3 regions of the Janthinobacterium sp. GW821-FHT03C10 genome follow, and region 1 is predicted to be linked to each of the others. Evidence: predicted binding sites of a transcription regulator. Region 1 holds the regulator's gene; each other region holds the start of a gene.
The links. Region 1 encodes FNR, which switches genes on or off when oxygen is low (the NO sensors DNR and NnrR bind a similar motif). Its sites were predicted from a motif close to TTGATNNNNATCAA; they were not measured.

Region 1 (5,120 bases):
AGGACTGGCTGTATGGCGGCGAACCCGACATCATCAAGACCACCATCATGCACGGCCGCAATGGGCAGATGCCGCCGATGGGCGCCGCGCTGGGCTCCGAAAAGGATGTCGAGAACGTGGCCCATTACGTGCTGAGCCTGTCCGGTTCCACCTCGGACCCCGTCAAGTCCGTGTTGGGCAAGGCCAAGTTTGGCGCCTGCATGGCCTGTCACGGCGCCGATGCGAAGGGCAACCAGATGCTCGGTGCGCCTAACCTGACGGACAAGGTGTGGCTGTACGGCGGCAGCGCCGATACCATCATGGAAACCGTGCGCAAGGGACGCAGCAACACCATGCCGGCCTTCAGCGATTTCCTCGGCGAATCCAAGGTACACGTGCTGTCGGCGTATGTCTGGAGCCTGTCGAATCCCCAGACGCCCGTGAAATGATGTAATGGAACCTCAAGTCATCAAGATGTATGCGGCCCGCGAGCAAATCTACCCTCGCGAGGCCAAAGGACGCTACGCTACCTGGCGATGGGTATGCGTATGGCTTACCCAGCTCGCGTTCTACGGCTTGCCGTGGTTGACCTGGAATGGCAGGCAAGCCCTGCTGTTCGATTTGACCACGCGCAAGTTCTACATTTTCGGCGTCGTGCTGTGGCCCCAGGATTTCATCTATCTGGCGGCCCTGCTGATCATCTGTGCGTATTTGTTGTTCCTCGTCACGGCCATTGCCGGGCGGGTATGGTGCGGCTTTTCTTGCCCGCAAACGGTATACACGGAAATCTTCCTGTGGGTCGAACGCCGCATCGAGGGCACGCGCAGCGCGCGCATGGCCCTCGACAGGCAGGGTCCCTCCGTGCGCAAGGCATTCAAGAAGACGGCCAAGCACCTGGTCTGGGGCGCCATCGCCCTGTGGACGGGCTTTACCTTTGTCGGCTACTTCACGCCGATCAAGGAACTGGCGCGCGAGGTGACCACCCTCAATTTCGGTCCCTGGGAATGGTTCTGGGTCTTGTTCTACAGCCTGGCAACCTACGGCAACGCAGGCTGGCTGCGCGAGCAGGTGTGCAAATACATGTGCCCCTACGCGCGCTTCCAGAGCGCCATGTTCGACCAGGACACGCTGATCATCACCTACGATGCCAAGCGCGGCGAACCACGCGGCGCCATGAGCAAGAAGGCTGGCAACAACGACAAGCTGGGCGACTGCATCGACTGCACCCTGTGCGTGCAGGTGTGTCCGACCGGCATCGATATCCGCAACGGCCTGCAGTATGAATGCATCGGCTGCGCCGCCTGCGTCGATGCCTGCAATACCGTGATGGACAAGGTCGAACGGCCGCGTGGCCTGATACGCTACAGCACCGACCATGCGATGGAAAACAACTTCAATTCGAAGCAGATCCGCCAGCGCGCCATGCGCCCGCGCGTGCTGATCTACACTTCCATCCTGGCCCTGATCATCATCGCCGTGTGTACTTCGCTGGCCCTGCGCACGCCGCTGAAAATGGACGTGATCCGCGACCGCGGTTCGATGGGACGCGAAGTGGAAGACGGCATGATCGAAAACGTCTACCGCCTGCAGATCATGAACACCTCCGAGCAAAGCCAGCATTTCAAAATCAGCGCATCCGGCTTGCCGGGCCTGACCTTGCTGACACGCGAGGAAGTGACGTTGCAGCCGACGGAAACGCTGGGCTGGCCGATCCGCCTGCGCGTGCCGCACGGCGTCGGCGAGAAGGGTTCGAACAAGATTGCAATCGAATTGCACTCGCTGGACGACCCGTCGCTGCACGTGCGCGAAAGCGCGGTCTTCATCGTGCCGCGCTAATGCAGGAAGGCCGGTCCCCGCATGGGGGCCGGCCATTTACACAGGAGAAATAGCATGTCCGACAGTCTGAAACTGCAAGCCCCCGTTGCCCCGTGGTACAAGCACCGCTGGCCATGGCTGCTGATGATCGGTCCCGGCCTGTCCGTGGTCGTCGGCAGCTTCATGGGTTATATCGCGTTTACACAACCCGATGCGCTGGTGGTGGGCGACTATTACAAGCAGGGCAAGGCCATCAACCAGGATTTGAAGCGCGACACGATCGCCAGCGACCTGGCCATGGATACGACCCTGGCGTATGACGTCGCCGCAGCGCGCCTGAGCGGTTCCGTGCACAGCTTCGGCAAGGCGTACCAGAGGCCTTTGCTGCTGCACCTGGCGCATGCGACCCTGCCGGAAAAGGATATCAAGCTGCTGGTGCAGCCCGATGCGGCCGGCAATTTTTCCGTGGCGCTGCCGATGCTCGAACGCAGCCGCTGGCAGGTGCTGGTGGAAAATGACAAGCGCGAGTGGCGCCTGTCCGGTATCTGGACCTGGCCGCTACAACGCAGCATCGCGCTGCACGCGGATGAAGAGCTATAACGTACAGCGCCGGGAAAAAACCGTAGCGAGCGGCAGTGATTTGTGGCTGAGAAGCGCAGCTGTGCTAGAGCACAGCGAGCATCGCAGGCCGCAAAGCGCGACGCGCAGTAGGTTTTGACGGTGCTGTTATTTGCAGACGTCCGTGCCGGCCGTAATGGCCTTCAATTTCGCCGGCTGCAGGATCTCGATCTCTCGGTTGGAGACGCGCAGCCAGCCTTCCTTCTTGAATTTCGACAATAAACGGCTGACGCTTTCGATGGTCAGGCCCAGGTAGTTGCCGATTTCCTCGCGCGACATGCGCAACTGGAATTTACTGCTCGAATAGCCGCGCGCTTCATAGCGCGACGCCAGGTTGACGATGAAGGCGGCAAAGCGCTGCGTCGCCTGCATATTGCCCAGCAACAGCATCACGCTTTGCTCGCGCGTGATTTCCTGGCTCATCATGCGGTGGAAATGGCGCAGCAGGGTCGGCATGTTGCCCAGCAATTGTTCCAGGCTGGAAAACGGGATTTCACACACTTCGCTGTCTTCCAGGGCCACCGCATTACAGTGGTGGCGGTCGGCGCTGATGGCGTCCATGCCCAGCAGTTCGCCAGCCATCTGGAAACCCGTCACCTGCTCTTCGCCGCCCGGATTGATCTGGTAGGTCTTGAAGTGGCCCAGGCGGATCGCGTACAGGTTCTGGAACGAGTCGCCGATGCGGAACAGCGAGGCGCCGCGCACGATCTTGCGGCGGCGGCCGATGATCTGGTCCAGCCTGTCCATGTCGCCCACATCGAGGCCCATCGGCAGGCACAATTGATGCATGCTGCAGGTCGAGCATCGCGCACGCAACGCTTCCACGGTCACTGTGGGCAAGGTTGGAGTGAGTAGCGCTTCAGTCATGTCGGTACCTTTTAGAAAATGCAACAACAAGTTTACTGCATACAGGGTTGCCGTGTGCCAATTTCACCGCAATTTCACCGAATAAACGACGTCCCGCCTTTAATTATATGGCAACATCGTCAAAAGCCCATGCGGAGAGGGCAATTTGCGTGGCGGCGCTTGCCAAGCTGGGGTATTGATAGGAAAATTCCTGACAGCATTATTTGCCGCCTGTGCCGCCCGGTACTGAAAAGGAAATCATGAAGCCTCTCGGCATCAAAGCAAAAGTCGCGCTGGCCACCAGCCTGACCTCGATCGCCATGATCGCGCTGGTCACCATGATCCAGGTGCAGCACATGCGCGACGATTTCACCCGGGTACTGCTGAGCCAGCAGTCGTCCCTGATCAGCCGCACCGCCGCCGAGCTCGACGACAAGCTGGGGATGCTGCTGCAGATCGTCACCCTGACGGCCCGGCAGCAGCCGCCGGAACTGATCGCCCAGCCCGCCCAGTTGCGCGAATACTATTCGCGCCGCTCGATGCTGGTGCTGTTCGACGACGTGCTGGTGCTCGACGCGCACGGCGCCGTCGTGGCCGACATGCCGGAAGTGGCGGGGCGCGCCGGCATCAACGTCGCCGAGCGCGAGTATTTCCAGACCGTGCTGCGCACGCGCCAGCCCATGATCACCGAGCCGATGCTGGGCAAATCGAGCGGCATGCCCATCGTGCAGATGGTGGCGCCCGTGCTGGCCGCCGACGGCCAGGTGGCCGGCGTGGTGATCGGCGTGCTGCGCCTGTACAAGGACAACCTGCTGGGGCGTTTGCGCTCGGAAAAGATCGGCAAGAGCGGCTATTACTTCATCCTCACGCGCGGCGCCGTGCCGCGCTACGTGCTGCACCCCGATACCAGCCGTTTGCTGCAGCCGCGCCTGCCGAACGCCAACCTGACGACCACTCAGCTGCTGAAGGACGATGGCGAAGGCAGCATGGTCAGCACCAACAGCCGCGGCATCACGGCCGTCAACAGCTTCAAGCGCCTGAAATCGGTGAACTGGCTGCTGGCCGCCTCGCTGCCCCTCGACGACGCCTTCGAACCGTTCGACGGCGTGCTGTACCGGCTGGTGCTGTGGAGCATCCTCGCCTCGCTGCTGGCCGCAGCCGTGCTGGGCTGGGTCACCGTACGCCTGCTGTCGCCCCTGGTGCGCCTGCGCGACACCCTGCAGGCGCTGCGCACCAGCGGCAGCCGTTTCACCCCCGTTCCCGTGCAGCAGCGCGACGAGATCGGCGAGCTGACGGAAGCCTTCAACGGCCTGATGAGCGAACGCGACCGGCTGCAGCAGGAACTCGAATCGCGCGCGGCGGAGCTGGAACAGGAGCGCGACCGGGCCGAGGCGGCCAACCGCGCGAAGAGCGATTTCGTGGCCAACATGAGCCATGAAATCCGCACGCCCCTCAATGCCGTGCTGGGCATGGTGTATTTGCTGGGCAATACCAAGCTCGATACGGAACAGCGCAAGTATCTGACCATGGTGCGCGTGGCGGGCCAGTCGCTGCTGGGCATCCTCAACGACGTGCTCGATTATTCGAAGATCGAGGCGCGCCGCATGGAATTGTCGCCCGTCGAATTCGACCTCGACGAGGTCATGAACACGCTGGCCACGACGATGACCATGAATGCGGGCGAAAAGGAGCTGGAACTGGCGATTGCCGTCGAGCCCGATGTGCCGCGCCGCCTCGTGGGCGACGCCCAGCGGCTGCAGCAAATCCTCGTCAACCTGGCCGGCAACGCCATCAAGTTTACCGAGAGCGGCGAAGTGGTGGTGGCCGTCAGCCTGGCCGAGAAAGAGAACGGGCGCGCCTGG
Region 2 (5,120 bases), on a different contig from region 1:
GCGCCTGGGCAAGAGCGCATTGCGCGACGCGCGCCAGAACATCGGCATGATTTTCCAGCAGTTCAACCTGCTGCAAAACGCCAGCGTCTTCGACAACGTCGCCTTCCCCCTGAAAATCCACGGCACGGCCAAGGGCGAGCAGATCGCCGCCCGCGTCGAGGAATGCCTGGCGCTCGTCGGCCTGTCCGACAAGCTGCACAGCTATCCGGCGCAACTGTCCGGCGGGCAGAAACAGCGCGTGGCGATCGCCCGCGCCCTGGCCAGCCACCCCGACGTGCTGCTGTGCGACGAGCCGACCTCCGCGCTGGACGCGGAAACGACGCGCGCCCTGCTCGACACCCTGCGCGACATCAATGCGCGCCTGGGCGTGACCATCGTCATCGTCAGCCATGAGCTGTCGGTGCTGGGCGCCATCTGCAACCGCGTGGCCGTCGTGGAAAACGGCGCCATCGCCGAACAATTCGATCTGAGCGACACGGCCACCCCGCGCAAGACGGCGCTGGGACGCGAGCTGGCTTATTACGGCACCGAGGCGTTTGAAGCCACCGCATGGAAGGATGCAACACATGTTTGAAGAATCGATCAATAACGTCGTCAACCTGCTGCCGGAAATCTGGGTGGCGCTGGGCCAGACCATGACCATGCTGGGCATCGGCTTGACCGCCGCCATCCTGATCGGCGGCCCGCTGGGCATCCTGCTGTTCCTCGTCTCGGAAGGCCAGTCGCTGGAAAACCGCCCCCTGTCGACCATCCTGGGCTGGCTGGTGAATACCGTGCGCAGCTTCCCCTTCATCATCCTGCTGGTCGCCCTGACGCCGTTTACGCGCATCATCGCGGGCACCTCGATCGGCCCGCTGGCAGCTGCCGTGCCGCTGTCGTTCGCCGCCATTCCCTACCTGGCGCGCCTGGTGGAACAGAACCTGCGCGAAGTGCCGCGCGGCGTGATCGAGGCGGCGCACGCCATGGGCGCGTCGGAGCTGCAGATCATCTTCCGCGTGCTGCTGGTCGAAGCGCGTTCCGGCCTCGTGCTGGCACTGACCGTGCTGTCGATCAGCTTCCTGTCGTATTCGGCCGTGGCCGGCGTGGTGGGCGGCGGCGGCATCGGCGACCTGGCCATCCGCTACGGCTACTACCGCTTCGAGACGGACATCATGGTCGCTACAGTCGCCATCCTGATCGTGCTGGTGCAAACCATCCAGTTCGCCGGCACGCGCATCGCCAAGCGCCTCGACAAACGTTAATTCAAATTCAGAAACAAGGACCTGCATGAACCACATTCGCCGCACCCTGCTGCTGGCCGCCGCCAGCCTGACCCTCGCCACCGCCGCCCACGCCAAGGACCCGAAGGAAATCGTCATCGGCACCAGCTCCGGCCCCTACTCGGACCAGCTGAAGCTGGGCATCAAGCCCATCCTGGAAAAACAGGGCTACAAGGTCAAGATCGTCGAATTCAACGACTACGTGCAGCCGAACTACGCGCTGGCCGAAGGCTCGCTGGACGCCAACGTGTTCCAGCACATCGTGTATCTGACCAAGTTCGCCACCGATAACAAGCTGCCACTGAGTTCATTGATCACCGTGCCGACCATGCCGATCGGCCTGTACGGCGGCAAGCAAAAGACGCTGGCCGAAGTCAGGAACGGCGCCACCATCACCATGCCGAACGACCCGACCAACCAGGCGCGCGCGCTGGTGATGCTGGCCAAGATGGGCTGGATCAAGCTGAAACCGAACGTCGACCCGCTGCGCGCGTCCGAGCGCGACGTACTGGAGAACCCGAAGAAGCTGAAACTGGTGCCGCTGGAAGCGGCGCAGTTGCCACGCTCGCTGGCGGACGCCGACTACGCTTTCGTCAACGGCAACTTCGCCCTGGCCGCCGGCATGAAGCTGACGTCGGCCCTCTCCGTGGAAAAGATCTCGGACAGCTACATCAACCTGGTCGCCATCCGCACGGCCGACAAGGCCAAGCCCTGGGTCAAGGACCTGGAAGCGGCCTACCGCTCGCGCGCCTTCCTCGACGCCACCAACAAATACCTGGCCGGCTACGAAAAGACGGACTACCAGCTGGCGCTGGAAAAGACGCTGAAAAAATAAACGGCGTGCACCAAACGTAAAAAGGACGGCCAAGGCCGTCCTTTTTTATTGTCCGCGCCTTGCGGGCGCCATCACTATTTAGAAGCGGTAACCGACGCCGACACCGATCAGCAATGGATCGACCTTGACTTCGCTGGCCTTGGCGCCACCGATGAACACATCGCTGCGAATCTGCACTTTCTTGATGTCGAAGTTCAAGGACCAGTTTTTGTCCAGCTTGTAGTCGACACCGGCTTGCAGCGAGTAGCCCCAGCTGTCATGCTCGAGGCGGCCGGCGCCGTTCAGCAATTTCACGTCCGAGATATTCGTGTAGTTGATACCGGCACCCACGTAAGGGCTGAACTGTTTTTCAGGCATGAAGTGGTATTGCAGCGACAGGGTCGGCGGCAGGTGCTTGAAGGTACCGATATTGTTGCCGTCGAGCTTGACGTCATGCTTTTGCGGGTAAGTCAGGATCAGCTCGGCAGCGATATTCGGGGTGAAGAAGTACGAAATATCGATTTCAGGAATCGTCTTGCTGCTGACCGTCAAACGGTCGGATGCGCCGACGCCACCAACAGGAGCAGATTTATCGGCCGGATCGATGTGCACGGCGCGCGCACGGACCAGCCATGGGCCTTCCTGTGCCATTGCGTTGCCGGCGAATGCGCCGATGGCGGCCAAAACGATTGCTGCTGCAGTTGCGGACTTTTTCATTTTATTTTCCTCTGTCGTTAAGTAACGCTGCGAAGTCTAAGAGTGCAGTGCAACAAAAACTTTGATCCACATCAAATAGTGCTAGATGGCATCAACAGAGGGATTTTTTCCTTTGCCCAGGTCAAGAAAATGCGGCATTGCAAAATCAGGCCGCCTCGGCGAACAGGCTGGCGACCCAGTCTGCAAACACGCGCACGCGCGGCGACAATTGCCGGTGGTGGGGATACAGCACGGACACGGGCAGCGGGTCGGGACGCCAGTCCCGCAGCACTTCCACCAGCTCGCCAGACGCCAGCGCCCGCTCCAGGTGATAACGGGGCGCCTGGATCAAGCCCATGCCCGCGCGGCAGCAGGCGTGATACGCGTCCGCGTTATTGACGGACACGCTGCCCGGCAAGGCCACGCTGTGCCGCTGCCCATCCGCCTTGAAATCGAAGGGCCAGACCTTGCCCGTCTGGGCGGAAAAGAAATTGACGGCGCGGTGGCCCGCCAGCTGCGCCAGGTTTTCCGGCGTGCCGTGTGCGGCCAGGTAGGCGGGGCTGGCGCACGTCACCTGCTCCAGCAGCGCCACCCTGCGCGCCACCATCGACGAATCGCTCAACTCCCCCACGCGCAGCACGCAATCGACGCCTTCGCGCACCAGGTCGACGAGGCGGTCGCCCATGCCGATTTCCAGTTCGATCAAGGGATAGCGGGCGCAGAACCGGTCCAGCACGGGCATGACGAAGTGCATGGCCAGGGTCGCGTGCAGGTCGATGCGCAGCTTGCCGGCCGGCTGCCGCGCCGCCGAGGAAAACACGGCTTCCGTTTCTTCCAGGTCCGCCAGCAGGCGCGCGCAGCGCTGGTAATACGCCTCGCCATCGGGCGTGGGCGTCACTTGCCGCGTGGTCCGCTGCAGCAGGCGCACGCGCAGCCGCGCTTCAAGCTGCTTGATCGCATGCGTGACGGTGGCCTTCGGATAGCCAAGGTCATGCGCCGCCTGCGTGAAACTGCGCAGTTCGACGATGCGGGTAAAGATGCGCATCGCATCGAATCGGTCCATGGCCCCTCCATTGTTATTGTCTGCTGCACAGTGTAGCGATCCGGGTGCCATTTTTCCATTCTTAACTATCGCGCTGGCAAACTTGTCCGCAACGCAAGCACTACTTGCACCGATGTCACTGGATTGCCGCCTGCCCATGCAGCATACTATTTTCAATGCGCACATGAGAATGGTAATGATTATCATTTGCGATATAATGGCTTACCTCGCTCAGCGATTACAAAAAGGAATGGGAGACATGGATATATTGAGGGAACTGCGTGAATCGGGCTTGAAAGTGACCATCCCCCGCTTGCGGATTCTGCAGCTGTTCCAGGAAGGCACGATCAAGCACCTGAGTGCGGACGATGTCTACAAACTCTTGCTGGCCGAAAAGATCGACGTGGGCCTGGCCACCATCTACCGCGTGCTGATGCAGTTTGCCGAAGCGGGCATTTTGTTTCGCCGGCACTTCGAATCGGGCCACGCCGTCTTCGAACTGAACGAAGGCCAGCACCACGACCACCTGGTCTGCACGGGTTGCGGCAAGGTCGATGAATTCGTCGACGAAGGCATCGAACTGCGCCAGAACGAGATCGCCGCCGAGCGGGGCTTCGTGCTGCACGAGCACGCGCTGTCGCTGTACGGCACCTGCGCCGAGTGCACGGCGAAGAAAATCCCGCCGCGCCGGGTCTGACGATGCCTGGGCCGCCTGGGCGCCACTGCCTTGCGGTAAGATTCGCTCACGCTCGAGAAAGGATCACCCATGTACATCGGAGAAATCGCCCGCCTGGCGGGCACCTCGCCCAAAGCCTTGCGCCACTATGAGGCGCTGGGCTTGCTGGGCGACGTGCGCCGTTCCGGCGCCTATCGCGTGTATACGCAGCAAGACCTGGCGCAAGTCAAGCTGATACGCCAGGCGCAGGTCCTGGGCTTCCGCCTGGCCGAACTGCTGCCAGTCCTGGCCGGCGATGACACGGACTGGGCCGCCCTGTCGCGGCACATCGACGCCAAGCGCGCGCAGGTGCGGCAGGATATCGCCCGCCTGCGCCAGCTCGACGCGCACTTGGCCGACATCGACACGGAAATCCGCGACTGCCTGGCGCGCCAGCAATTGCAGGCAGCCTGACACTGCGCGCTTGACTCTGCCACTAGGGGCAGGCTTTAGCATGCAAGCTCTTCTTTAACGGACAGCCTGCATCATGACCAAGACGACACCCAAGCGCATATTGATTCTCCTCGGCCACCCGTCCAGCGACAGTTTCTGCGCCGCCCTGGCCGAGGCCTACGCCGCCACGGCCCGCGGCGC
Region 3 (5,120 bases), on a different contig from region 1:
CACCTTTTCGTCGGCCGCGCCCGTAAATAAAATCTTCTTGCACGGCAAGTCGCGCACGGCCTGGCAAAATTCCAGGCCATTCATCTGCGGCATCGAGTAATCGACCACCAGCACGGAGGGCACGGCAAAGCGCTGCGCCTGGCCGCTGATGCGCCAGATGCGTTCGATGTCGAGCGCCACGTTGCACTGGTCGGGCGGCAGGTTTTGCGTGTCGAAGTTGACGTGCAGCGGCGTTTCGCCCGGCTGCGTGCTGTGGCGCAGCCAGTGCAGCGCGCTGCTGGTGTCGTGGAACGTCTTGCGCGCCAGGCCGGGATCGAGCTGGAACGCCAGGCTTTTCAGGAAGGAATCGCTGTCGTCGATCAATACGGTCAGGGTCGGATGGGTGTAGACGGGCAGTTGCATGCGTCACCTCGCGCGGTGGATGGATGGAAAACGGCTGTGCCTGGTGCTGGCGTGTGTCTGCGGAAACTCCAGCACGAAGATGGCATACGCGCCTTCGCGCGCGACGCAACTGATGCGCGCATGCCAGGCTTGCATGATTTGCCGGCACAGGGCCAGGCCGATGCCGCTGCCGTTGTGCGAGGGATAGGAATAGAAACGGTCGAAGATCAGCGGCAACCGGCTGGCCGCGATGCCGCAGCCCGTATCGATGAACAGCAGGCGCGGCACGGGCCGCGCGCCATCGATGACGATGCGCACGCGGCCCTTGCCGGCGCGCTGGATGCCTTTCAAGGCATTGCGCAGCAAGTTCAGCAGGATGACCACGCACAGTTCGGACTGGCCGGAAAAGCTGAAGTCGGCGCGCACGTCGACCTTGACGATGTCGCGCTGCGCCGTGCTGGTAAACGGGTAGCGGCGCAGGACGGCCGTCACGCTGTCGTGCATGGCGACCGTCTCGTTCGCTTCGAGCTTGCGGTTGACGGCGCTGGCGCTGAGCAGGAACAGATCGATCATATGGTGCATATGGCGCACTTCGAAGCGGATGCGCGCCAGCGCGTCCAGGCTGTCCGCATCGGGCGGCTGGCCTTGCGGGTTTTGCTGCTCCCCATGCTGCCCCCTTTGCGGCCCCCTTTGCTGCAGCCCCCGTTGCAGCCCGCGCACGTTCGCCTCGACGCTGACGAGGGGCGTGCGCAATTCGTGCGCCACGCTGCCCAGCCCGGCAGCCAGTCCGGCCAGCTTTTCCTGCGCACCCACATGGCGCCCCACCTTGACGACGGACAGCACGGCAATCGTGAACCAGTGCACGGGCAATTGCTGCAAGACGTCGCGGCTGAGCAAAAAGGCGGGATCGCCGGCCACGGCAAACGCCAGGCAGGCCAGCACGGTGCCGCTCAGGTAGGCGAGGACGGCGATGCGCGTATCGAAGTGAAACAGCACGATCAGCGCCACCAGCAGCGAATGTACCCACAGCGCCGAAGCGTGGTTCATCAGGAACATATACGTGAAGAAAAACGGCAGTTCGAAGGTCAGCCCCAGGAACAGGTAGACGCTGAACCAGGTGTTGCTGACGCGGTCAGGCCATAGCGCGGGCAGGAACAGCAGCGCCGCCACGGTGCGCAGCAGCAGCGATTCGTATTCTTGCGGAAAGAAATAATGCCATAGCGCGTAGTACAGGGGCATGCCCAGCGCACCGATGAGCGCCAGGGCGCGCACCTGGGCGCGCCGCACGGGCGTGTGTTCGATGGCGTCGTGGAAATGCAGGAAAGGCTGGAGCAGCTTGCCTTGCCACCGTATTCCGGAAGGGGACTGCGCATGCATCATGGTCAGGGGGCGTGTTCGTTGAGGCGTGTCAATACAACATCATCGGCGGGTTCCCGCCCTATCAGCAGAATATCGGCATAACTGTTGAGCTGTATCAATCTCTTGCCGGATGGCTCGCGCATGTTGGACGCGGTAGTTCCCACCGCAACCAATCAGGAGTCCCTATGTCACACGCCATTTCCCCCCTGTCGTCCCGCGCCATCCACGCCGAGCAGCTGATGCCTGCCTTCGTGCGCGCGCGCATGGATGAGCATTACGTCGAGCGCGTCGAGAAGCTGCTTGGCGGCGAACACCTGCACGAATGGCAAGCTATGCCGGCAGGTGCCGTGATGCTCGCTGGCAATGACTATCTGAACATCGCCGGCGAGGCGGCCCTGCTGGCGGCCCAGGCGCGCGTCTTGCAGGACGGCGGCGCCATGCTGATGTCGTCCGTGTTCCTGCAGGAAGGCAGCCGCCAGCACCGGCTCGAACGCAAGCTGGCGGATTTTCTCGGCAGCGAAGCGTGCGTGCTGGCGCAGTCGGGCTGGGCCGCCAATGTGGGCTTGCTGCAAAGCCTGGCCGGGCCCGGCATTCCCGTGTACCTGGACATGCAGGCGCACGCTTCGCTGTGGGAGGGCGTGCAATCGGCGCAAGCCGTGCCCGTCGCCTTCCTGCACAACGATGGCGCCCACCTGCGGCGCCAGCTCGACAAGCACGGCCCCGGCATCATCGTCGTCGATGCGCTGTACAGCACCAACGGCAGCGTGGCGCCCTTGCTGGACATGGTGGAAATCGCCGAGCGCAGCGGCAGCATGCTGATCGTCGACGAATCGCACTCGCTGGGCACGCACGGGCCGCAGGGCGCGGGCCTGGTGGTGGAGCTGGGCCTGGCCGGGCGCGTGCATTTCCGCACGGCGTCGCTGGCCAAGGCGTTCGCGGGCCGGGCGGGGCTGATTACCTGTTCGGCCCGTTTCAAGGGATATTTTTTGTCCGCCTCACGGCCCGCCATCTTCAGTTCCTGCCTGCTGGAACATGAGCTGGCCTGGTTCGATGTGGCGCTCGATTTCATCCGCGCCGCCGACGCCCGTCGTGCCGCCCTGCGCCGCCACAGCGTGCAGCTGCGCCAGGGCTTGATGGATCTCGGCTACAACGTCAGCGATGGCACCGAGCAGATCATTGCGCTGGAAGCGGGCAGCGAACCCGATACCTTGCTCCTGCGCAAGGCGCTGGAACGGCACGGCATCTACGGCGCCGTCTTCTGTGCGCCGGCCACGCCGAAGAACCGTTCGCTGGTGCGCCTGACCCTGAACGCGGGCCTGCGCGAGGACGAGTGCGCAAGGGTGCTGGCCGCCTGCGCCGCCATCCGTGACGAGACGGGCATGGCGCGCTGGCCATCGACGCGGCGCCTGCGCAAGCTGGCGCTGGTGTAGCGCGCGTCAGCCGTTGGCGGGCTGCTTGCCGGCGATCGTGCCCAGCAGCATGGACAGGGGCGCCAGCTGGTCCGCGCTGGCGGTGCCCAGCAATTCCTGGCCCAGCGCCTGCGCCGTCGTATGCGCGTGCGCCAGCAATGCCAGTCCCGCCTCGGTGATGGCGGCATAGCCGACGCGCGCATCGCGTTGGTCGGCCTGGCGCGCCACCAGGCCGATCTTTTCCAGCGGCATCAGCGAGCGCGTGATGCCGGACGCCGTCAGCGCCAGGCGCTCGGCCAGGTCGATGCGGCGCAGGCGCCCGCCGGGCGCCCGCTGCAAGTGGTACAGCAATTGGTAATCGCTGAAACTCAGGCCATGCAGATTGCCCAGGATGCTGTCGAAGCGGCGCACGATGAGCGCCTGGGCGCGCGCCAGGCGCAGGCAGAAGTCCAGCGCGCTGGCGCCGTCCGGCGGCGGGGAAGGGTGATCGGTCATGGGTTTCCTTGTGTTGGCTGCGCAGTGCTTGAGTGCGCAAGTGTAAAGCATGGCCGCTCAATACAGGGATTGCCCTTGTTCCAGCAGTTGCGCCCGGTGCAGGGCCAGCAGGGCGGCCAGCTCGGCGTCCGCATCGAAGGCGGGATCGTCGGATTGATCGACGGTGTCAATGATGTCGAAGCGGAAAGCCGCCGCACCGTCGCGCCGCCAGTCCGCCTGCAGGCGGGCGTTGCGGTGCGTGCCCAGCGTGAGTTCGAAGCGGTGGCGGTTCAGCGTGCCGGGCGCGTTGCGGCTGCGTTCGAGCAGGGTGCATCCGCTGGGCAGGTGGCGCAGCGCGAGGATGCCCAGCGCGGGCGCTTGTTGCCGGTAAGCTGCTTTCAAGGCTGCTTGCTGTGTTTTATCCATGTCATGCAGATTGCCCAGGATGCTGTCGAAGCGGCGCACGATGAGCGCCTGGGCGCGCGCCAGGCGCAGGCAGAAGTCCAGCGCGCTGGCGCCGTCCGGCGGCGGGGAAGGGTGATCGGTCATGGGTTTCCTTGTGTTGGCTGCGCAGTGCTTGAGTGCGCAAGTGTAAAGCATGGCCGCTCAATACAGGGATTGCCCTTGTTCCAGCAGTTGCGCCCGGTGCAGGGCCAGCAGGGCGGCCAGCTCGGCGTCCGCATCGAAGGCGGGATCGTCGGATTGATCGACGGTGTCAATGATGTCGAAGCGGAAAGCCGCCGCACCGTCGCGCCGCCAGTCCGCCTGCAGGCGGGCGTTGCGGTGCGTGCCCAGCGTGAGTTCGAAGCGGTGGCGGTTCAGCGTGCCGGGCGCGTTGCGGCTGCGTTCGAGCAGGGTGCATCCGCTGGGCAGGTGGCGCAGCGCGAGGATGCCCAGCGCGGGCGCTTGTTGCCGGTAAGCTGCTTTCAAGGCTGCTTGCTGTGTTTTATCCATGTTGTGATTTCCTTAAGCTTGGGTGACGTAATCGGTGGTTGCGATGTGGGCAATATCCGTGAACAGGGCGGCGGCGATGGCGGCGGCCAGCAGCAGGGCGCCGCCGCCGCAGAACAGCTCGCCCACGCTCAGGTGGCGCAGCAGCGCGCCCGTGGCCGCCGCCGACAGGGGCGCCAGTCCCAGGAAGATGCCCATGAACAGCGCCATCGCCCGGCCCAGCATGGCGGGCGCCACGCGCCGCTGTATCCACGTAAAGATGGCCACCTGCACATAGCCGGACAGCAGACCCGTGACGGCCAGCAAGGCCGCGCCCTGCCAGGCCGTGCTGATCTGTCCCAGCGCCATCAGCAGGCAGCCCACGACAGCGTCGACGAGCAGCAAGGTGGCGCCGAAATGGCGGCGCAGCCAGACGCCGCCCAGGCTGGAGGACAGCATGCCGGCCAAGGTGCCGGCGCCGTGCGTGCCCAGCAGCAAGCCCAGCGCTGTGGCGCCGTGCAGGCGCTCGCTGGCCAGCACGGGCAAGGCCACTTGCAGCGGCCCCAT

Region 2: AC07VH_RS08785 (OmpW/AlkL family protein) is a predicted target of FNR. The motif match lies at 2,852-2,865, and genes of this name have one in related genera.
Region 3: cqsA (alpha-hydroxyketone-type quorum-sensing autoinducer synthase) is a predicted target of FNR. The motif match lies at 1,846-1,859, and genes of this name have one in related genera.

Annotation. Positions count from the first base shown of each region.
Region 1 is NZ_JBWKUN010000005.1:67,317-72,436, forward strand. It holds gene ccoP (cytochrome-c oxidase, cbb3-type subunit III) at 1-428, shown strand, start outside; gene ccoG (cytochrome c oxidase accessory protein CcoG) at 433-1,815, shown strand; gene AC07VH_RS17405 (FixH family protein) at 1,870-2,394, shown strand; gene fnr (fumarate/nitrate reduction transcriptional regulator Fnr) at 2,521-3,279, opposite strand; gene AC07VH_RS17415 (response regulator) at 3,519-5,120, shown strand, end outside.
Region 2 is NZ_JBWKUN010000002.1:220,854-225,973, forward strand. It holds gene AC07VH_RS08770 (methionine ABC transporter ATP-binding protein) at 1-574, shown strand, start outside; gene AC07VH_RS08775 (methionine ABC transporter permease) at 567-1,241, shown strand; gene AC07VH_RS08780 (MetQ/NlpA family ABC transporter substrate-binding protein) at 1,267-2,094, shown strand; gene AC07VH_RS08785 (OmpW/AlkL family protein) at 2,173-2,790, opposite strand; gene AC07VH_RS08790 (LysR family transcriptional regulator) at 2,936-3,832, opposite strand; gene fur (ferric iron uptake transcriptional regulator) at 4,071-4,508, shown strand; gene AC07VH_RS08800 (MerR family transcriptional regulator) at 4,578-4,940, shown strand; gene AC07VH_RS08805 (NAD(P)H-dependent oxidoreductase) at 5,014-5,120, shown strand, end outside.
Region 3 is NZ_JBWKUN010000007.1:314,734-319,853, reverse strand. It holds gene AC07VH_RS23470 (response regulator) at 1-402, opposite strand, end outside; gene AC07VH_RS23465 (sensor histidine kinase) at 406-1,761, opposite strand; gene cqsA (alpha-hydroxyketone-type quorum-sensing autoinducer synthase) at 1,926-3,170, shown strand; gene AC07VH_RS23455 (MarR family winged helix-turn-helix transcriptional regulator) at 3,177-3,644, opposite strand; gene AC07VH_RS23450 (GIY-YIG nuclease family protein) at 3,702-4,172, opposite strand; gene AC07VH_RS23445 (GIY-YIG nuclease family protein) at 4,230-4,577, opposite strand; gene AC07VH_RS23440 (MFS transporter) at 4,590-5,120, opposite strand, start outside.